DNA from 4 places in the Peribacillus sp. NPDC076916 genome. Region 1 is predicted to be linked to each of the others. Evidence: riboswitches for the same ligand, from Rfam matches in the RefSeq annotation. Region 1 holds a riboswitch; each other region holds the start of a gene.
The links. A riboswitch is a leader RNA that binds a small molecule or an ion and turns the genes downstream of it on or off. The one in region 1 is predicted to bind S-adenosylmethionine.

Region 1 (5,642 bases):
TGAAGAATACCATATTCTAAAAAGTGATTTCACCGTACCTTTCGTTTGTGGATGCCGTGATTTAGGCGAAGCTGCACGCCGTATTGGTGAAGGAGCATCAATGCTTCGTACAAAAGGAGAACCAGGTACTGGTAATATTGTGGAAGCTGTGCGTCATATGAGAAAGGTACAGTCACAAATTCGTAAAGTGAGCATCATGAGTGATGATGAATTAATGACAGAGGCAAAAAATATTGGAGCCCCTTATGAAATTTTAAGAGAAATCAAACGCACAGGTAAATTGCCTGTAGTTAACTTTGCAGCTGGCGGAATTGCCACTCCAGCTGATGCAGCACTGATGATGGAATTGGGAGCAGATGGCGTTTTCGTGGGTTCTGGTATTTTTAAATCTGAAAATCCAGAAAAATTCGCATCGGCAATCGTTCAAGCTACTACATATTTCACCGATTATGAATTGATTGGCCGGTTATCCAAAGAGTTGGGCAGTGCAATGAAAGGAATTGATATTTCCAAACTAGCTCCGGCAGAACGGATGCAGGAACGTGGATGGTAATATGATAACTATTGGTGTTTTGGGATTACAGGGAGCAGTTGAAGAACACTTGAACCAAATCAAAGCTGCCGGCGAACAAGCAATTATAGTAAAAAAACCGGAACAGTTGCTGGAAATCGACGGCTTGATCATTCCAGGCGGAGAAAGCACTACGATGAGGAAGCTAATGGATCGTTATGGATTTATGGAACCAATCAAAACTTTCTTCGAGGGTAAAAAACCTATTTTCGGTACATGTGCAGGGATGGTATTGGCGGCCAATGAATTGGCTGGCGATGAGAAGGCCTATCTTGGACTAATGGACATTTCCGTGAAACGGAACGGATTTGGACGTCAACGGGATAGTTTCGAGGCTGAACTGACAATCAAAGGAATGGAAGGTCCTTATAAGGCTGTATTCATCCGGGCGCCGTTTGCTGATGGAATTGGAGAAGGTGTAGAAGTATTGGCTGTTTATGAAGAGAATGTAGTGGCTGCAAGACAGGACCATGTCCTTGTCAGTGCGTTTCATCCAGAATTAACAGGTGATGATCGTTTTCTGCAACTCTTCATTGAAATGGTGAAGACCTCTGTAAGTAAGGTCGAATTGAAAATCTGCTAAACAAATGAAGCTGTCCTATTAATAGGGCAGCTTCAATTTTGAATGCTCCTAACACTATAAAAATACATATTGCTTGAATTCATTGTCCTTTACTTTTATAATGAAAAAAGTAAGTAATCACTTACATGCTTTTTATTGGCGAGAGGGGAATGGAAATGACAGCAAGAGTTGCAGTTATTACAGGAGGAGCAAGCGGAATTGGCCGAGCAACATGCTTGAAATTCGCAGCAAAGGGGGACAAGGTCGTCGTTGCGGATTTTAATGAGGAAATGGGACAGGAAACTGTTGAACAGATAAAAGTGGATGGTGGAGAGGCCATCTTTGTTAAAACGGATGTTTCTAAGCAGGAAGATGTTGAATCGTTAATCAATAAAGCAGTGCAAACATACGGAAGGATCGATATCATGTTTAATAATGCCGGCATTGGTGGAGGCGGTATGATTCTCGAACAAGATATGGAGGGTTACTTCAAAACGATTGGAGTGAACCAGCACGGAGTTGCTTTTGGAATCATGGCAGCAGGACGGAAAATGAAGGAGCTAGATAACAAGGGGGTCATTATAAATACTGCTTCCGTGTTTGGCTACTTAGCTTCCCATGGGACTTTTGCCTATCAGGCAACTAAAGGCGCTGTAAGAATGATGACACAGACAGCCGCTTTGGAATTGGGTGCTTATGGCATACGCGTAGTGGGCATTGCGCCAGGCGGGGTTGACACTCCTATCATACAAGGCTATAAAGATATGGGAATCATCGATAAATTGAATGCAAGTCAAATGCGCGGTAAATTAATCAAGCCAGAAGCCATTGCAAATGCCGTCTATCTATTATCGTTAGAGGAAGCAGATGCGATTAATGGAAGTGTAGTCATGGTCGATGATGGCTATGCATCTTTTAAGTGATTTTCAAAAAAAAAGAAAACATCGTCCCAATCAGACGATGTTTTCTATTTATGATATATGGGAATATTAATTCTAACAAATCAAAGGTAATATTGACCGATTGCTACCACCGAGATATCATAGAAATAGATTGGTGAAACCGGTCTTATCTTTATAAAAGAAGGTTGATATTTTTGAAAAAAGGGCAGCAAACCAAAGAACGAATCATAAATGTAGCCCGGACTCTTTTTGCCACTAAAGGTTTTGATATGACAAGAACGAATGAAATTGCCTCTGCATGCAATGTTTCCGAAGCTACTATTTACAAATACTTTGACAGCAAAAAAGATTTGCTTTTGGCTACAATCACCCCTGATGAAAACGAGGAATCCGAAGATGTGACTAGCCATCTAGCCACGGATGAACTAGTGGAGAATCATGTTTGCACCATGATAAAAAAAATACTTGAGAATAAAGAACAGTTTTCAATATTATTTAGGGAAACACAATTCGATCAAGATATTTCAAAGCAATATATAGATCAGATTTTCAAGCCAAATGCCAAGCATATTGAAATACAAAAGAGAATAGATAGCGGAGAGATACAATATATCTCTGACATTATCCTATTTAATGTAGGGATCATTTCTTTTACATTGGCATTATCTACACATTATGAGATCCATCAACAAAAAAAGGAGCCGTATTTTACTTCTGAACGAATTAAGAACATTGCACAACTTTTGGTATATGGTATTCATGGTAAACAAAATCATACATAATGAAACGGTCATATTTAAAGGCATGTGCATCAAGCCGCAAATATGACCGTTTTATATGCATTCAGAAACGACGCAGTCAAATTTGTGAATCCATTAAACCAGAGTGTAAGATTTGACTTATATTTTTCAGACTATTACGATAAATGCATACTGCACGAAATGCTTTAAGAAGATTTTATCTGGAAATCATGTAACAATGGAGGGGTATTAAATGAGCGATATCGTAATTTTATCAGGAAGTCCGGCTATTCCATCAAGAACGGACATTTCACTAAAACATATTCAATCATTAGTCGAAAAAGAAGGATTTACCACAGCTTATTTCTCAATAACGGATTTCTCAGCAGATGATTTATTCCAAGGGAAATATAATAGCGAAGATATCTTAAAACTTTCAGAGAGAATTCAAGCAGCCAGAGGAATAATCATTGGTTCACCGGTTTATAAGGCTTCTTATACAGGTGTATTAAAAGCCTTGATTGATTTGCTGCCAGAAGGCGCTTTTAAGGGTAAGCCAGTTCTGCCAATCATGATTGGTGGAAGTAACAGGCATCTATTGGCGATTGACTATGCGCTTAAACCATTAATCTCAATATTAAAAGGCGAGCCGCTTCAGGGCATTTATTTTGTTGATAAGGAAATAGATAAACAGAATTCTGAAAATCCGATTAATGATTCACATTTAATTGATCGTGTCCAGAGTCAAGTTCAAGAATTTGTAGAAGCGATACAGTTAAGAAATTAATGAATTCAAGTAATCCCTTTAACAAAAGGACTGGCATTAAAACGTATTTCTTAACGTAATTACAGCCGTCCATAATAGGTTTATTAATGAAAATAGACTCATTTTTTTGGAGACTTTATCTAAAAAAATGAGTCTATTTTCGTATTTAAATGAACATAAAATCATAAATTGAATAGTGTGTATAAAAATAACAGTTCATCCATAATATTAAACCAAGTTATTTTATAAGAAAACTCCATTGACAAGGATTAAATATATGTTAATATTTAAAATAATAAAACTTATCCAGAGCGACGGAGGGAATTGGCCCTTTGAAGTCCAGCAACCTGCATGATGGATGCAAGGTGCTACCTCCAACAAAATGTTGATCATTTTGGAAGATAAGGTAATGATATTTACCTTGGGATCTTTCCATCATGGAAAGATTTTTGTTTTTGGAAAAATTTCAGGTAAACCATAACAATGTAAGGTTGTATGGAATTATATAAAACTAAGAAATTCATTTAATCAGCGTCGAAAATAAAATATTCGCGGATTTTCTTAAAGGAGGAACTGGTTTGGATAAAGAGAATCAGCTTGAAGAAATATTTGAACGACTTCAAGAAATGCTTAATTCAATGAAATATGGATCCATTACACTTATAGTCCAGGATGGTAAAATCATTCAAATGGAAAGAAATGAAAAATTAAGAATTAAATAAGGTATCTGCTGACTAGAAAAACTAGAGGCGGGTTTAACTGATATATAGAGAGTATTGGTTAGATTCGTCTCTTTTTCCTAGAATCAAATAAACTGGGGAAGATTAACGGGTATTGATCAACAGTTACTCTAACCTGATACAGCAAGTTTTTAGAGGGGGCTACAAAAGTTGGCTGGATTAATAAACTATGAAAATTTCAATTCAGGGGAATTCCCTGTATTTCCTGAAGACAGTGACACAAAAGGAGCTTTGGAAGTTCTGCAATGGGCGAATGACCATTATGGAAACAAACTGATTTATGCTTGCAGTTTTGGTATTGAAGGCATCGTGCTTACTGATTTATTGGCGAAGGTCAACCCTTCGGCAAAAATTGTTTTCCTTGATACAGATGTTCATTTTGAAGAGACTTACCAATTGATCGAGCAGGTGAAGAAGCGCTATCCAAAACTTTCAATTGAAATGAAGAAACCTGCCTTGACGCTTGAAGAACAAGCAGCGGAATATGGGGATGAATTATGGCTTAGTGATTCCAATAAGTGCTGTAACATCCGTAAGATCATTCCGCTTACCGATGTGCTTTCAACGGCAACAGCCTGGCTTTCGGGACTGCGAAGGGAGCAATCCGAAACAAGGGCTAAAACCGAGTATATCAATAAGGATAATAAGTTCAAGTCGGTTAAAATATGTCCACTCATACATTGGACATGGAAAGATGTTTGGCGCTACGCCCACAAAAACGGACTTCCATATAATATCCTGCATGATAATGGATATCCTAGCATTGGATGTAAAACGTGTACAGCACCTGCATTCAATGCAGATGATTTACGCTCAGGCCGTTGGCAAGGAGCACAAAAAACGGAATGCGGATTGCATTTATCTTAAATAAATAGAAACCATAGGGGGAAATTAGCATGACAATCAGTCTACCGCACGGAGGAACATTAATCGATCTTTGGGAACCAAAATATGATTTTAGTAAAATAACAAAGTCAATCGAAATCGATGAAATCGCTTTAAGTGATCTTGAATTGATAGGCACTGGTGCCTACAGTCCGATTAAGGGATTCTTTACAAAAAGTGACTATGAGACAGTGGTCAGGGATATGAGGCTTAGCAGCGGACATGTATGGAGCATCCCGATTACGCTGCCTTTGACCGAAGAAATTGCAGAAACCCTTACTATAGGTGAAGAAGTAACGCTGACTCATGAGGGTGAAACATATGGGGTTCTCACCGTTTCCGATATTTACACTCCAGATAAGCAATCGGAAGCGACATTAGTATATCAAACGGATGATGAGAAGCATCCCGGAGTAAAAAATTTATTTAACCGCGGGGATGTATATGTCGGCGGGGAAATAAAGTTGATTAAGAGA
Region 2 (5,642 bases), on a different contig from region 1:
GCACGGAATTGAGCGGCAAGGTCTGTTGCTGCTTCTTTATAAGCTGCAGGATCTGCCCAAGTCTTGATTGGTTGAAGCACTTCATCAGGAACACCAGGAACATGAAGCGGGATATCCAAACCGAAGATATCATCTTTGATCGTTTCGATGTTCGCTAATTCACCTTCAAGTGCAGCTTGTACCATTGCACGGGTGTAAGCCAGTTTCATACGGCTTCCAGTTCCATATGCACCGCCAGTCCATCCAGTGTTGACAAGGTATACCTTTGCATTGTGCTCGTCGATTTTATCACCAAGCATCTCGGCATAGCGTGTAGCTGGAAGCGGTAAGAATGGTGAACCGAAGCAAGTGGAGAATGTAGCTTCCGGTGAAGTTACGCCTCTTTCAGTACCAGCCAATTTACTAGTGTATCCGCTTAGGAAGTGGAACATTGCCTGTTCTTTGGAAAGCTTGCTGATTGGAGGCAAAACGCCTGAAGCATCAGCTGTCAAGAAAATGATTGTATTTGGATGTCCTGCAATACTTGGGTTCACGATGTTATCGATCGCTTGCATTTGGTAAGCAGCACGAGTGTTTTCAGTCAATGAACTGTCATCATAGTTCGCTTCGCGTGTATCCGGATCAACAACAACATTTTCCAGTACGGCACCGAAACGGATCGCATCGAAAATTTGTGGTTCTTTTTCACGTGAAAGGTTGATCGTTTTCGCATAGCAGCCGCCTTCGATGTTGAATACGCCGTTAGAAGACCAGCCGTGCTCGTCATCGCCAATCAGTTTACGGCTCGTGTCTGCAGACAAAGTCGTTTTGCCTGTACCGGACAGACCGAAGAATAAAGCGACGTCCCCTTCACGTCCTACGTTAGCAGAGCAATGCATTGGAAGTATTCCAGCCTCTGGAAGTAAGTAGTTCATGATCGAGAAGATCGATTTTTTCATTTCTCCTGCATATTCCGTTCCGCCGATCAGGATGGTACGGCGTTCAAATGAAACGATGATGAAAGTTTCGGATGTAGTTCCGTCAACTTCCGGGTCTGCTTTGAAGTTAGGTGCAGAAAGGATTGTGAATTCAGCTTCGTGACCTCTCAATTCCTCTTCGTTTGGACGGATGAACAAAGTATGGGCGAAAAGGTTATGCCAAGCATATTCATTAACAACACGGATCGGAAGACGTGATGTTTCATCTGCACCAGCGAAACCTTTAAAAACAAAAATCTCTTCTTTTGCTTTTAGGTAGTCAACTACTTTATTATATAGTTTATTGAATACATCTTCGGAAATTGGCTGGTTCACTGGACCCCAATCGATTTTATCTTTAACTGATGCTTCTTCAACGATATATTTATCTTTAGGTGAACGACCTGTATATTTGCCAGTTTCAGCTTTTACCGCACCGGTGGATGTTAGAACGCCTTCATTTCTGCTTAATACTTTTTCGACCAATTGAGGAACTGAAAGTTGAGTTTGCACATTGTTTCCTGTTAATAATTGGTGTAACTCATTAGAAACGTCTACAGAATTCATATATGAGGTACCTTCCTTTGTTTAAGTTTTTAGATTACAATTAGTATAACACATTCATTTAATTAGTCTATACTATTTCTTTTAATTTGTGATTATTTTCAGTTAGTTGCATTAATCATTTTAATCCGGCAGGAACCGATTCAGGATGACCGCATAAACTTTCATGAAGATAATTTTATTTTAATAGGAAGTAAGTAAGCAATATATGACTAAAGGGAAAGTCAGGATTTCGTTCCTTTTCGGATGCTCATTACTTTATTATTAATGGCAATTTACAACATTTCTATTCGTATTTTGCATTGTAAGCCCTTCTAGGACGCTGCATCAACATGTTTTTTCAAATGAACGCCATTCTGGATGGATATCATCTTTTTAGAAAAGCATTGACAAGTTCCAGCCAGATACGATAATATCTTAAATTGTACGGATTCTCTTATCCCGAGTTGGTGGAGGGACAGGCCCTTTGAAACCCAGCAACCTGCCATATTGAACTTGACTCCAAGATCGATCGCCGAAAATAAAGCGAAGGTCTTCAAGGAATAGTGGTGATGGTGCTAACCTGAGCAAGGTAAAAAACCCTTGAACGATAAGAGTGAAAGGATAGAAGACAGAATGTTAAACCTTTCCTCATTTGCCAGGGAAGGTTTTTGTGTTTTTTAATAAGTAATTCTGTGTCTATAGTTGAAACTAATGAGGGAAACGAGTTCCGTAAAATTCAGGCTTTTGCCTGCAACATACTAACTTCCAAGGAGGAAATACGATGTCAAAGAAACGTCTATTTACTTCTGAATCTGTTACAGAGGGCCATCCGGACAAAATTTGTGATCAGATTTCAGATTCCATTTTAGATGCTATCCTAGCTAAGGATGCAAATGCACGTGTTGCGTGTGAAACTAGCGTAACTACAGGTCTTGTACTTGTTGCCGGTGAAATTACAACCTCCGCTTACGTAGATATTCCGCGTATCGTTCGTGATACGATTAAAGGAATTGGCTACACACGTGCGAAATACGGTTTCGATGCTGAAACTTGTGCAGTGTTGAGTTCCATTGATGAGCAGTCTGCCGATATCGCAGCTGGTGTCGATAAAGCATTGGAAGCTCGTGAAGGAAACATGTCAGAGGAAGAAATCGATGCAATCGGTGCAGGGGACCAAGGTCTTATGTTCGGATTTGCTTGTAATGAAACAGAAGAGCTTATGCCGCTTCCGATTTCATTGGCGCATAAACTTTCATTCCGCTTGGCTCAAGTCCGTAAAGATGAAACTCTTGCTTACCTGCGCCCTGATGGTAAAACACAGGTAACTGTGGAATATGATGAAAATAACGTTCCTGTTCGTGTAGATACGATCGTTATCTCTACACAGCATGATGCAGAAATTACGCTTGAACAAATTCAAGCCGATCTAAAAGAACACGTGATCGAGGCAGTCGTTCCAGCTGAATTGATCGATGCCGATACTAAGTACTTCATCAACCCGACTGGCCGTTTCGTAATTGGCGGACCTCAAGGGGATGCTGGTCTTACTGGACGTAAAATCATCGTTGATACTTACGGCGGATACGCTCGCCACGGCGGCGGTGCATTCTCTGGTAAGGATGCTACTAAAGTTGACCGTTCTGCTGCATACGCTGCTCGTTATGTTGCGAAAAACATCGTGGCAGCCGGACTTGCCGACAAAGCGGAAGTTCAATTGGCCTACGCAATTGGTGTTGCAGAGCCAGTATCTATCTCAATTGATACGTTCGGAACTGGTACAGTTAGCGAAGAAGTCCTTGTTGACCTAGTTCGCGCTAACTTCGACCTTCGTCCAGCAGGTATCATCAAAATGCTTGACCTTCGTCGCCCGATCTACAAACAAACAGCTGCCTACGGACACTTTGGCCGTACAGATGTCGATCTTCCATGGGAACGCACGGACAAAGCAGAAACATTAAAAGCACAAGCGTAATCCATATAAAAAAAGGTGTCCCGCAATTAGCGGGGCACCTTTTTTATGGATTAATTTTGCCGTCAGCGGGAATAATTCAAGAAATCCCAAAAAAATTCAACTTATGTGCAATACGCGTGAGTCAGGGGCGTTTACAAGTTTGTTTGGGTCAACTACTCGTGAGTTAGAGCAGTTTACTCGTGAGTTAGTAGCATTTACTCGTGAGTTAGTAGCATTTACTCGTGAGTAAGAGCGGTTTACTCGTAAGTTAGTAGCATTTACTCGTGAGTAAGAGCAGTTTACTCGTGAATTAGAGCAGTTTACTCGTGAGTTAGTAGCATTTACTCGTAAGTTAGAGCGTTTTACTCGTGAGTAAGAGCAGTTTACTCGTGAGTCTGTAACGTTTACTGGTGAGTTTCAGTATAATACTCGTAACTTTCAGTCAATTGGTGGTGAGTTACTTTATTCGTTCCGCCGTTTTATAGTATTGTCCTTTTTCGGCGTATTCACGTACGATGCGTTCCATATCCTGGCGGTCTTCTTCGTTGATTTCGCGAATGACTTTAGCTGGACGTCCGAATGCCAGCATGTTCGGTGGAATGACTTTACCTTGGGGAACTAGACTGCCGGCACCGATGAAGGCCCCTTCGCCGATTTCGGCTTCATCTAGCACGATCGATCCCATGCCGATCAAAGCTCCTTTGCGGATTTTACAGCTATGTAAAATGACCTGATGGCCAATGGTCACTTCATCCTCGATGACCAATGGATTATTTGGGCTTTGGTGCAGGACGCTGTTATCCTGTATACTGACTTTTTTCCCGATGATGGTTGGGGATACATCACCGCGAATGACGGAATTGAACCAAATGGATGTTTCGTCGCCGATTTTGACATCACCTGTCACGACAGCATTCTCAGCGATATAAGCGCTTTCAGCGATTTCAGGTTCTTTGCCTTTATACGGATAAATAATCAATTTCAATCATTTCCTTTCCGAAGTGAATGTTTTTATGTATTATTTTAATATACCGTATGCAAATACACTTGGCTATTTATAATAGCAATGTACAACTTGTTAGATTTCTTTTTTGTCGAAAATCACGAATATGGTTATAATTTATATATATTATTTTGACTATCATGAATCGTACACAACAAGTGAAAAGCGAAAGGGGGATTTCGAATGTGGAAATGGGAGACAGAAGGAGACGCAAAAGGAGTCATTGTCATCATTCATGGGGCAATGGAACATCACGGACGTTATAAGTGGGTAACACAAATGTGGCTTTCAGCTGGATACCATGTCGTCATGGGCGACCTTCCTGGGCAGGGTATGACAACTCGCGCCTACCGGGGACATATCGATTCCTTTGATGAGTATTTGGACGAAGTGAAAAGCTGGATAGAAGAGGCTTACGAATATTCGTTGCCGGTCTTTTTGCTTGGACACAGCATGGGTGGTTTAATTTCGATACGCCTTCTTCAGGAAGAGGAATGGGACATTGCAGGGGTGATTCTTTCTTCTCCATGCTTGGGCCTCGTAACGAAGCCGCGGAAGTTCCTTACAACCATCTCGCATGGTTTGAACATCGTGATGCCTCAGTTCAGGGTAGATTCCGGATTGACACCTGAAATGGCGACGAGAAGTGCGGAAATCCGTGAATCCGATAGAAACGATACATTATATATCACGAAGGTTTCAATCCGCTGGTATCGCGAGCTTGCACAGGCCATGAAGGATGCTTTTGAAGAGATCCCTGAATTTCAGGATGTGCCGCTTTTGGTCATGCAGGGCGGAGATGACCGAATCGTGAATAAGAAGGCGGTTCGTGAGTGGTTTAATTATAACTTGGCCAGTGAAAAGCAATATAAGGAATGGCCGAAGCTTTATCATGAAATCTTCAATGAACCAGAACGGGATGATGTATTTCAATATGCGCTGAGTTTTGTTGAAAACCGTTTAAAGATATTAGGGTATGTCGTTTGATCAGTACATACTTTCACGATAAATGAAAAAACTGCCGAATGTAAATCTCGGCAGCTTTTTTTATTTGGTTCAGCCTGCGTTTTTAAGCATTTCATTCGATTTGATGACCGGTGCCCAGAAAGTAACCGGATACATAAATTGTTTTAAATGTGTAAATTCTTTTTTATTGGATAATGCGGTCGATAGAAGATAAATGGAT
Region 3 (5,642 bases), on a different contig from region 1:
CCGGATGGAAGACGAAACATGGGATAAAGTGAATGCATATTTCCCGAATGCGAAAGTATTCGCTTTCTCCAAACTTTATGATAGCAAGCAACAATTGAAGGACCTTTCAGCCTTCCTTCAATCGAATTACCAAGATGAGAATTGGAAGGAAAGAAGATCTGAGAAAATCCTTGCATTCATTCGTAAAACTTTATCTTATCTGTTAGAAAAACGGGCAGCCAATGAGCGGAAATGCGAGCATTCCATCTCTTGGAATGAACAGATGGAAGTCAAACTGAATGGGGCGGTCAATCAACTGGCTGATTTGGAAAAAGAAAAAAGTGAAAATATCATAAGGTCGTATCGTCTGCTTAAGGATGAAGTGAAAAATCAGCTTTCTACTAAAATTCCTGAATTACTGAAGGATTGTTCTAAATCATTAACGGAAAGCAGTGATTTCAGCCAAGTCCATGTACAGTTAAACGAAGAAATGAATGAGCGGATTCAAAACTTCATTTCTGATAAGATCATGCCTCAATATTATCGTTCTCTACAAGACTGGATTGCCAGTTCCCAAATGGAGTTCTCACAAAGCCAGCAGTTTATGGATGAGATGAGTGCCGGATTCAATGAATTATACAAAGAAGAACGGATTACGCTTGCAGGTGACTTCAGAGTATTGGATGACTGGCGCCGTGATGCCGATCGGATGACAAGCAGTATCCGCATCGAAAACGTTAATATACTTTTGCGCAGGACTCCATCACAATTGCTGCTTAAAGGAGCAGGGAAGCTGTTTGGGGCGATACCGCAAAATAAAGCCAATATGTACAATCGTTATAAGAAATATCTGGAAAGTGAAGACTACCTGGATGTTGCAGAAATGATCACGGAACGTTTCCTTACCCAATTTGGATTGTTTGAAAAATCTTTGGATCGGGACATCTCACTTTTCTATCGCAGTTCATTTGCCTTACTTCAAAAAACGATTGAACAAACGCAGACCGAGATAAAAGACTACCAGGCTGCATTGGAACATATGAAAGAAAATCCGGAAGTTTACCGTGACCCGATCACTTTGTTCGAAGTGAAATTAAGGCAGTTGGAGAGGCTTGAAAAAATCGAGAAAAAGCGTCTAGCCCAACTTCAAAGAAAATAAAAAATATCAGGGAACATTTCAAATATTCAAAAATCTATTGACTTTATGACTATATCCCTATAAAGTGATAATTACGAAAACGTAACACAATATATCTCTTATCAAGAGTGGCGGAGGGACTGGCCCTAAGATGCCCAGCAACCGTTCCATTAGGAATTGGTGCTAAATCCTGCAAAACAGAAATGTTTTGACAGATAAGAGAGGGACAAGTCTGCAAAACAGCTGATTAAACCTCTCTATATTAGAGAGGTTTTTATTTTGGGATTTACACCAACTAAACTGATAAGACTAAATTGAAAATATGGAGGGAAAACAAGATGAGAAGGTCTATTAAAGGAATATTCATTTCAGCCATCGCTTCGGCTTTGCTTTTAACGGGGTGCTCCACTGGGCAGAGTTCCACAGAATCGAAGAAAGAAGAAAAAGTATCATTTGAAAATGTACCGGAAAGATTTGCAGATGGGGATGGAGCCAAGATCAAAGTGATCCGTAAAATTGGCGGTGATGATCATACGGCCCAATACCTGGCGGGGGCGAAGGAAGAAGGAGAAGCACTGGGATTTCAAGTGGATACATATACAGCCAATGGTGATACGGCTAAATTTCATGATGCGATAGCGCAGGCTTTGGAGGAAGATTACGATGGGTATATCATTTCCCATGGTGATGATGCAGCAACTGTGAATGACGTTCAAAAGTTGGTTGATGCAGGTAAAAGCGTTGTCACGTTCGATTCAATAGGCGAACTATCTAAAATTGATGGCGTGACATTAACCTCACAGGATGATGAAGCGTTGGCAACACTGGCTTTTGATAAACTGTTAAAAGAGCAGAAAGGTGAAGCGGCAATTGCCTATCTTTGGGTGGATGGTTTCCCACCAATGGTAAGAAGAAATGCAGTCTATCAGGAAAAACTAAAAGAAAATCCTGGGATTAAAGAAGTCGAAAGATTCGGGGTGGCATCTGCTGATACTTCGGTTCAAACACAAAATGCTGTAGCCGCAATGCTGAATAAATACCCTAAAGGTAAATTGGATGCCATTTTCGCAACATGGGATGCCTTTGCCATCGGTGCAGCCCGGGCGATTAAAGAAGCGGGCCGCGATGAAGTGAAGATATATGGTATTGATGTATCTAACGCAGATCTCCAGGAAATCCAATCGGCTGATAGCTCATGGTCCTACACGGCAGCGGTCGATCCCAAGCTGATCGGTGCAGTGAATATGAGGATATTGGCTAAAAAATTAGCGGGCGAAGATACTCCGCAAACCTATGACTTAGAGGCTTCACTTATTTCACAAAAGCAAGTCCAAGCTTCAAAAGAAGCGGTAAACATGGCAAATCTGTCTGGTATTGTCGATGGCTGGGGTGAATCTACGGAATTTGAAGAAGATTGGATGAAAGTTTTGAAAGATCATTATAAAAAGTAAAAAGAGACACTCTCTTTCCAGTGAAGGGAGTGTCTGTTCAATAAGGGGGAATGGACATGGGCACGCAACTAGAAATGAAGAGGATTTCGATTGAATTTCCAGGGGTGAAGGCGCTGAGTGAAGTTGATTTTTCCGTACAATCAGGGACAGCCCACGCATTGGTCGGTGCAAACGGAGCAGGAAAATCGACTTTAATGAAAGTTTTATCGGGAGCCCATGTTCATTATTCAGGTGACATTTTCATTGATGGGATGAGGCGGGATATCCGCTCGCCAAAAGCGGCTCAGGAACAAGGCATTCAAATTGTTTATCAGGAAGTGGATACAGCCCTCATCCCTTACTTAACGGTTGGCGAAAATGTAATGTTGAACGATATGGTCCAAAACATGGGAAAAAAACAGAGGATCCAATGGAAAGAGCTGCACAAACGAGCCTCTTATATTCTTGAAGATATGAAAATTCGTGTCCCTTCGAAAAAGCTGGTAAGAGATCTTACCTTGGCTGAAAAACAGATGGTCCTGATAGCAAGGGCCGTTTCGACAGATTGCAAATTCCTGATTCTCGATGAGCCAACTGCTCCGTTAAGTCATACGGAGACGACAGAACTTTTTCGAATTGTAAATGAATTAAAGCAAAAAGGCGTGGGAATCATTTTCATTTCACATCGTCTGCCTGAGATTTTTGAAATCTGTGAGGAAATTACGATCATGAGAAATGGGGAGCGTGTCACTTGTCGAAAGAAGGAAGACATGACCCGTAACGAAGTGGTAGAGAATATGCTCGGTAAAACCATGGATGACCAATTTCCAGAAGTGAATGCTTCGATCGGAGACGTCATTCTGGAAGTGAGCGGATTGTCAGATGCCGAGAAAGTCAAGAATGTCAATCTGAATGTTAAAGCAGGCGAGATAATCGGCTTGGCAGGGTTAGTCGGAGCGGGAAAAACGGAGCTCTGTAAAACCCTTTTCGGTCATACTTCGATTACAGCGGGGGAAGTGGTCCTGAATGGTCGTAAGCTTTCTTTGAAATCACCGCACGAAGCAGTAAAAAGCGGTCTGGCACTTGTACCTGAGGAACGCAGGAAAGAAGGGGTCCTCGTTCAGGAATCAGTCTCGGCGAACTTGACTGCAGCCAGCCTCGGCAAATTCTGCAAGACGTTCAGTTTCGTGGATCGTAAGGCGGAAAAGGAAAAGGCGAAGGAAATGATCGCAAGTCTCGGCATTAAAACTCCTTCAGGGGAAGCGAATGTCGAAAACCTTTCAGGTGGTAACCAGCAAAAAGTTGCCATCGGAAAATGGCTTATGGCCGATGCGGATGTATACATATTCGATGAACCAACGAAAGGGGTCGATGTTGGAGCCAAGAAGGATATATTCGAATTGATTGCAAAGCTTGCAAGGAATGGGAAAGCGGTCATTTATGCATCATCCGAGCTTTCCGAAATCATGGGCATTACCAACCGGACATATGTGTTATATGACGGGAGCACTGTCATCGAATTAGAAACTAGCAAAACGAATGAAGAAGAACTACTATTCTATTCAACAGGAGGAAAATAGGATGAGCATACCCATTCCTGTTACACAGACAGCGAAAGCGAAAAAAAGGCCGGAACTTTTCGACTTTTTCTATAAATACGGCACAATATTGACGATTATCATTCTGATTGGAATTTTTGCCGTGTCCAATCCAGCTTTCATTCAAACGAATAATTTGATCAACATCCTGCGTTCCATTTCAATCGTGACCATCATTGCGATCGGCATTACGATATCGCTGACCGTGGATGGCTTCGACCTTTCCGTAGGATCCGTTGCATCATTGGCCAATGCCATCGTCATATCAATGTTCGTCTGGTTTTCGCAGGATACATTAATCGCCATATTAGCTGCGATCGGCGCCTCACTTGTCGTAGGGGCCTTGAATTCATTCATGATCGTTAAATTGAGAATTCCCGACATGCTGATGACATTGGCTACCATGTTCATTATCCAGGGAATTGCCCTTACTTATACAAAAGGGGCAACGGTTTCGCAAAATATGGTCATGCCCGACGGGACATTCGCAACAGGTCTGATCAGCCCATTTTTCGCCAAAATTGGCCAGGTACCATGGATAATCTTGATCATGGCAGTCATTGTGATTGCGACCCATATCTTTTTGACTTATACGAAGCATGGTCGTTATATGTACATTATTGGGGGGAATAAGGAAGCGGCGAGACTTTCCGGGATATCGGTCAATAAATACAAAATCCTTGCCTATCTGCTTTCAGCCCTATTAGCTGCAGTCGGAGGGATTGTCCTAGCTTCAAGAGTCATGACCTCGGAAATCAATTCAGGTTCTCCCTATTTAATGGATGCCGTTGCGGCAGCCTTCATTGGTTCCTCCGTTTTAGGAGCGGGAAAACCGAATGCATTTGGAACCTTTGTCGGTGCAGTCTTGATTGGAATCCTTCAAAACGGTTTGATCATGATGTCCGTTCCGTATTATGCGATGGATATCGTCAAAGGAACAGTGCTGGCCCTTGCGCTCGCGGTAACCTATTACAAACAAAAACACTAAAATGGTTTCGTCCCGTTAATCTACAGAAATCCTATAATTGTGAATTTTGAAGATTGATAAAAATCCTGTTGGAATGCAACAGGATTTTTTCCTTTTTAAGAAGGGGCGGTTCATGGAATTTTCGCATCTTCATCATTTTACTTAATAATAATGAACTCTTTTTTACGCTAAAATGGGGACAGGAGGACTTTTTGATCCCTCATTGTTGGAGTATAAACATTGACCACAGTTGTAAATTTTTACAGGGCCCTTATTTACCTTTTAATAACATTATAAATAATTACATAATGGGTGGATTATGGAATTTACTTTATTTAATTTATTGGGATATTTGGTATATTATTTATTCGGAAAAGGATATGAATATTAATAAACTTCAATTGTTACCGTTACGGTTAGGAAATTAAAAGTGGTAATACCGGATTTCTCTTTAGATAACTGAGTTTGTAGACAAAAGGGGTTCACCCGTCACTTCCGCGCGACAGGATGTTCTGGCTACGATATACCTT
Region 4 (5,642 bases), on a different contig from region 1:
AGTCCGTACCGGGAGCTGTCGCTATTAACTCCGCCACCTTTATCGGCCATCGAATTGCCGGAATGAGGGGGGCAATGGCAGCCATGATCGGTGTTTCATTGCCTACCTTTTTAATTGTCCTGCTCCTAGGCATTTTGTATTTTTTCATCCAGGATAATTCGAAGATAGAATCCGCATTCATATCGATCAGAGCTTCCATAGTAGCGATCATCGCCTATGCGGCTATCAAGATAGGAAAAACGGCTGTTGTAGACAAATCAACTTTCTGTATTTTATTAGCAGGAATTCCAGTTCTCTTCTTTCTTCACCCTGTGATAGTTATAGTGGCAGGAGCTGTAGTGGGTATTGTGACAATCTCCATCAAGAAAAAATTAGGATACGATGTCAAGTTGGACAGAAAAGATATGACAAAAGAAGAAAATGATTTCGAACCTTACATGGGTGCTGGCATATAGGTAAATCAAAAAGGGTCTAACTAATTTTCAAGAAAGCGTGTGGTAGAATGATGGAATTGTGGGAGTTGTTTAGCACCTTCTTTATTATCGGCTTTGTATCGTTCGGAGGCGGATACGCCATGATTCCCGTAATAGAATCGGAAGTCTCACAGCATGGATGGCTGACGACGCAACAATTTACCGATATAATCGCCATTTCCGGGATGTCCCCAGGACCTGTCACAGCCAATAGTGCCATTCTCGTTGGCTATTCTACTGCTGGATTAGCAGGAGCCATATCATCCGCTCTCGGAATCTTGCTACCTGCTATAATATTCGTGACCGTTATAGCCACCTTCTTCAGCAAATTGAATCATTATCCAGTTATTCAATCCATGTTTTATGGATTAAGACCCATTGTCACTAGTCTAATCCTCTTTGCAGCAATCAGTTTATCACTTTCCAATCATATGATAGCCCCTAACTTTTCATGGCATACGATAAGCTTATTACTCGTATTTGGATTATCGTTATTTGCCCTGATGAAATTACGCTGGCACCCAGCTTATGTAATTATACTTTCTGGTTTAGTTGGTGTTGTCCTCTATTCATGACAAATGCCGCACGCAAAACCATTATCAATATGGACCGGATTGAAGCAGTTATTTTAGTTATAAATAAAATGGTATACCATAAATAAAAGAAATACCAAACAGATGAATTGAAAACTGCCTTGATTACTTTTTGAACACTGATACTGACATGAATGCGAAGATTTCACCCATACAGAAAACACCCTGTATCCAATGATTCAGGGTGTTTTTTTCATTTTTGTCCTCTTTTTAAGAAGTCCGTTTCTTCGTTTCATCCGAGTGAAACCGTGGATAACCAATCAAGATGGCCACGACTCCACAAAGTCCAATTAGTATCGGGTAATATGAATACGGCAAGATGCTTATCGGAGAGATTTTTGCTACCCCTGCTGCAACAAGCAGTTGTGCCCCATATGGTATCAACCCTTGGATACAACAGGCAAAAACGTCAAGTATGCTCGCCGATTTACGCGGATCAATCCCATACCTTTCAGCGATATTTTTGGCAAGTGGCCCGGCAATGATAATCGAAATCGTATTATTTGCCGTGGAAAGGTTCGTCAAGCCAACAAGCCCGGCAATACTGAATTCCGCCCCTTTTTTTGATTTGCTATTTCGGGTCACGAGCTGGAGTAGATAATCAATGCCACCATTATGTTTGATTACAGCAACCATACCTGCAATTAATATGGCAAGGAAGGATATTTCATACATTCCCGCCATTCCTTCACCAACTTTTTGAATGACACCCAACGGTTGATAACTTCCATCAGCCAAGCCGATGATTCCGGCAAAGACGATTCCGCTGGAAAGGACCAGGAACACATTGACTCCTGCCAATGCAGTGATCAATACGCAAAGGTATGGAAGAATCTTCACCCAATTATAAGAATTTTGGGTGATGTCGGCTTGTTCACCCATCGTTAATATTCCTAGGATAGCACAGGTGATGATGGCCGCAGGTAAAACGATGAAAAAATTCACTTTAAACTTATCCTTCATTTTCGTTCCCTGTGTTCGAACTGCAGCGATGGTCGTATCTGAAATGAAGGATAGATTATCCCCAAACATCGCACCACCAATAACGGCCGCCATTGAAAGGGCAAGCGAAATATCGGTTTGCTCGCTAATTCCGACCCCGATAGGTGCTAGGGCTACAATCGTTCCCATGCTCGTCCCCATAGATAGAGAAATAAAACAAGCGATAATGAATATCCCTACCATCAAAAGATTTTGCGGAAAAACGGCTAAGGCAAGATTCACCGTTGATTCAACCGCCCCCATGCCATTCGCAACTTCGGAAAAAGCGCCGGCTAAAAGGAAAATGATAACCATTAACATAATATTGGCGTCCCCTGCACCTTTACAGAAAATATCAACTTTTTGATTGAAACTTTCTTTCCGATTCATTGCCAATGCAGCCGCTGATGCAATAGAAATGGCTACAATCACCGGAAAAGAATAAAAATCTTTAGTGATGATCCCGGACCCTATAAATAAAATTAAAAATACGACAAATGGAATCAACGCCCATGGATTCCCTTTATTGTTTGCACTCATGATGTACACCTCTTTTTATTTTTCCCATGACATGTGTCATAGCCTTTATCCTTTTAACAGTTTTCGCAAATAACACCAACTTGAACTTGATTCTCCAGTCATGGAGCTATAGCTAAAAAACTGCCGGCATAAAAAAGACCCCTTCTATTTAACAACAAGAAGAGGTCTTTTAATTTATAAAAAACACCCTCCTTATCTTTCAGGCGAAAATCAGCCTGCTGGATTTGGCACAGCACTCCCATTAAGTCCGCTGCCGAGACATCTTCGGGCCAGTCCCTCCGTCTCTCTTGATAAGAAGATCAAATTTATATAATTTATCAAATATTACGATGCCTGCCAGAAAAGCACCAGGTTGGAAAGTTGCCGAAACCAATCTGAGTTTTTGAAAGAGACATCGAAGTCGTTTTGAAAAGCAAATATAAGAGTACAGCATTTTGTCTATTTTCGCAAGGTTTAGTTTTAAAGTATTTCCATGCACTTCTTAATGATTAATTAGGAATCTTGACATATGCAGTTAATCGGGACGGAATTAACATAAAAAGAGGTCTAATGACCTCTCAGCAAATTTGTTGTATTAGGTTAGGTGAATTTTTTTTAGTCGAGTTCACATCAGTCGATACCTCAAAAGCTTCCATTTGTTCCGAATCGAATGACTTTAAATACTGCTGCAGATATGCAGGATCATTAATGGATGGATTCAACCAATCTTTTTCATCTTCTGGTTTAAGGATGACAGGCATACGATCATGAATGCTGGTCATCAGCTCATTAGGAACGGTTGTTATAACGGAGCACGAGTAGATGCTGAGGCCTTCAGGAGATTTCCAGGATTCCCATATACCGGCCATTCCAAATGGAGCATCATTCTTCAGTTTTATTCGCATCGGTATTTTTCTTTCTGGTGTCTTCTTCCATTCATAAAATGAGTCAGCGATTATCAAGCATCTCTTCTTCTTATACGCATTCTTGAAGCTTGTTTTCTCTGCAATGGTTTCCGCTCTGGCATTGATCATTTTATAGCCCACTTTTTCGTCTTTTGCCCAGAAAGGAATGAGTCCCCACCGAAGATATCCAAGTCGATTCCTTGCCCCGTCATTAATGACGGATAGCACGGATTGGGAGGGAGCAATATTGTAGCTGAATTGGTATTCCTCATCAAATGATCCTTGAATATCAAACCGATCTTTTATTTCCTCAATATCAGTGAAAAGGGTGAAACGTCCACACATAATATCGCCTACCGTATTAAGATTTATTACAGTGTAACAAATGGAACAAGCAGGCACAAATCAGCGTTCTAAAATCCTGATGTCGGTAAATGGCTGATTAAATAATTCGCTGGAAATCAAAAGGGTGCCAAGGACTTCTCTTTCATCTTCAGCTTTAATGATTTCCGACAAAATCAAGGTACTACCATTCCTTACCGTTACTTTATATTCATTCATGGAATCCCCCCTCATAAGGCTAGATGCTTGTTATTATAAACCAAAAGACCACAAGTATCAGTATTGAACTCTTGCAGATTCATGGGTTAATCTACTAATGAAGAGGCCGCATGTAGGTTCCTTTACACATTAAAGGGTTAGTCGAACAAAGCCCGGGAGCATAAATCCTTGAATTGGCGGCATAAAAAAGACTGCCCATGAATGATTCATGGACAGTCAGGCGCTGTAAAAGGTTTTTCGCTTCAATACAGATAGTTGATTACGGAGATGGCATTTTAGTAAGGCCATTCATTATTTAAAATGAAGTAAAACCTCATTTATTAAATGTGCTGCCAATGTAACGGTTTTATTATTTTCATCCAACGAAGGATTCACTTCCGAGATATCAAAGGAGAGAATCTTTTCATTCGATACGATATGCCTGATAATGGCACGGACCAATTTCGGATTCAGTCCAAAAGGCGATGGAGCACTTACCCCAGGTGCGTAGGCTGAATCAATAACGTCTGTACATAATGTAAGAATAATGTAGTCATATCCCTTAGCGAATTCATTTATCCGCCGCTTAGTTTCATCCATTTCATTCAATGACAAATCTTCTTCCAATATGTAATCGACCTTACTTCTCTCGGCAGTTTCAAACAGTGCCTTCGTATTCCCCTGCTTCTGAATTCCGACACATAAATAGCCACAATTTTTATCTTCGTCCAAAATTTGCTTAAACATCGTTCCTGATGAACTTTCTTTTTCATAAGGCCTCATATCAAAGTGAGCGTCAATATTAATGATTCCCAAGCTAGCTTTTGGTCCAATGGATTCCCTAATCCCAAGATAATGGCCATACAGGGTTTCGTGCCCTCCGCCAAGTATGATAGGAATCGCTCTACTCTCCAATATCCGGGTAACAGCCGAACCCAATTGGGATTGAGCGGCCTCCATCTCTGTACCTTCACATATTACATCACCAGCATCCAACAGCTCGGTTCGGGAAGGTAAATGACAGGGTAATTTCGCCAATGACTGCCTAATATGATCAGGCCCTTCTGCCGCACCAATCCTGCCTTTATTCCTTTTGACGCCTTCATCACATTTGAAGCCAATCAATCCAAAGGTCCTGGATGAATTGGAAGAGATGGCTAATTCCGAAATCGGTGCCAAACGTACTCTTTGGTGGTATCTGAAGCTGTCCATGTCAGATTGGGAATCAATTCTTCCATTCCAATAATTTAAAGTCGGATTTGTATACATAATTTCTCCTTTATTTAAAAAATTCCGAAATATCTTTTTTCAAAATTATAAATGAGATAATATATAATTACCAATACAAAATTTCAATATATCTATAGCTTAAAGCTATAGAAAGGAGAATATATGGATCTTCGTCAACTTCGATATTTCACTACAATTGTCCGGGAAAAGAATTTCTCAAAAGCAGCAAAAACGCTGCATATATCACAACCTTCCCTAAGTAATGCCATAATGAAATTAGAAAATGAAGTTGGTTTTCAGCTTTTGGAACGCAATACAAGAGGGCTTGAGCTCACGGAATCAGGGGGGATTTTCTATACGAGATCTGTTGATCTGTTAAGAAGATTCGATAATATGCAGGT

Region 2: another riboswitch for S-adenosylmethionine. It lies ahead of metK (methionine adenosyltransferase); the one in region 1 lies ahead of ACQKFG_RS09185 (YezD family protein).
Region 3: another riboswitch for S-adenosylmethionine. It lies ahead of ACQKFG_RS24110 (sugar ABC transporter substrate-binding protein); the one in region 1 lies ahead of ACQKFG_RS09185 (YezD family protein).
Region 4: another riboswitch for S-adenosylmethionine. It lies ahead of ACQKFG_RS19770 (Na+/H+ antiporter NhaC family protein); the one in region 1 lies ahead of ACQKFG_RS09185 (YezD family protein).

The regions. Positions count from the first base shown of each region.
Region 1 is NZ_JBNNIU010000002.1:879,398-885,039, forward strand. It holds gene pdxS (pyridoxal 5'-phosphate synthase lyase subunit PdxS) at 1-553, shown strand, start outside; gene pdxT (pyridoxal 5'-phosphate synthase glutaminase subunit PdxT) at 555-1,154, shown strand; gene ACQKFG_RS09170 (SDR family NAD(P)-dependent oxidoreductase) at 1,310-2,056, shown strand; gene ACQKFG_RS09175 (TetR/AcrR family transcriptional regulator) at 2,230-2,817, shown strand; gene ssuE (NADPH-dependent FMN reductase) at 3,029-3,562, shown strand; SAM riboswitch class I at 3,841-3,949, shown strand; gene ACQKFG_RS09185 (YezD family protein) at 4,120-4,263, shown strand; gene ACQKFG_RS09190 (phosphoadenylyl-sulfate reductase) at 4,444-5,148, shown strand; gene sat (sulfate adenylyltransferase) at 5,178-5,642, shown strand, end outside.
Region 2 is NZ_JBNNIU010000008.1:31,671-37,312, forward strand. It holds gene pckA (phosphoenolpyruvate carboxykinase (ATP)) at 1-1,523, opposite strand, end outside; SAM riboswitch class I at 1,954-2,116, shown strand; gene metK (methionine adenosyltransferase) at 2,284-3,474, shown strand; gene ACQKFG_RS20250 (gamma carbonic anhydrase family protein) at 3,911-4,429, opposite strand; gene ACQKFG_RS20255 (alpha/beta hydrolase) at 4,640-5,443, shown strand; gene ACQKFG_RS20260 (hypothetical protein) at 5,513-5,642, opposite strand, start outside.
Region 3 is NZ_JBNNIU010000014.1:2,835-8,476, reverse strand. It holds gene ACQKFG_RS24115 (GTPase domain-containing protein) at 1-1,138, shown strand, start outside; SAM riboswitch class I at 1,234-1,339, shown strand; gene ACQKFG_RS24110 (sugar ABC transporter substrate-binding protein) at 1,456-2,568, shown strand; gene ACQKFG_RS24105 (sugar ABC transporter ATP-binding protein) at 2,625-4,127, shown strand; gene ACQKFG_RS24100 (ABC transporter permease) at 4,129-5,133, shown strand.
Region 4 is NZ_JBNNIU010000007.1:132,394-138,035, forward strand. It holds gene ACQKFG_RS19760 (chromate transporter) at 1-455, shown strand, start outside; gene ACQKFG_RS19765 (chromate transporter) at 503-1,048, shown strand; gene ACQKFG_RS19770 (Na+/H+ antiporter NhaC family protein) at 1,277-2,587, opposite strand; SAM riboswitch class I at 2,777-2,884, opposite strand; gene ACQKFG_RS19775 (SOS response-associated peptidase) at 3,145-3,816, opposite strand; gene ACQKFG_RS19780 (hypothetical protein) at 3,877-4,032, opposite strand; gene hutG (formimidoylglutamase) at 4,324-5,280, opposite strand; gene ACQKFG_RS19790 (LysR family transcriptional regulator) at 5,404-5,642, shown strand, end outside.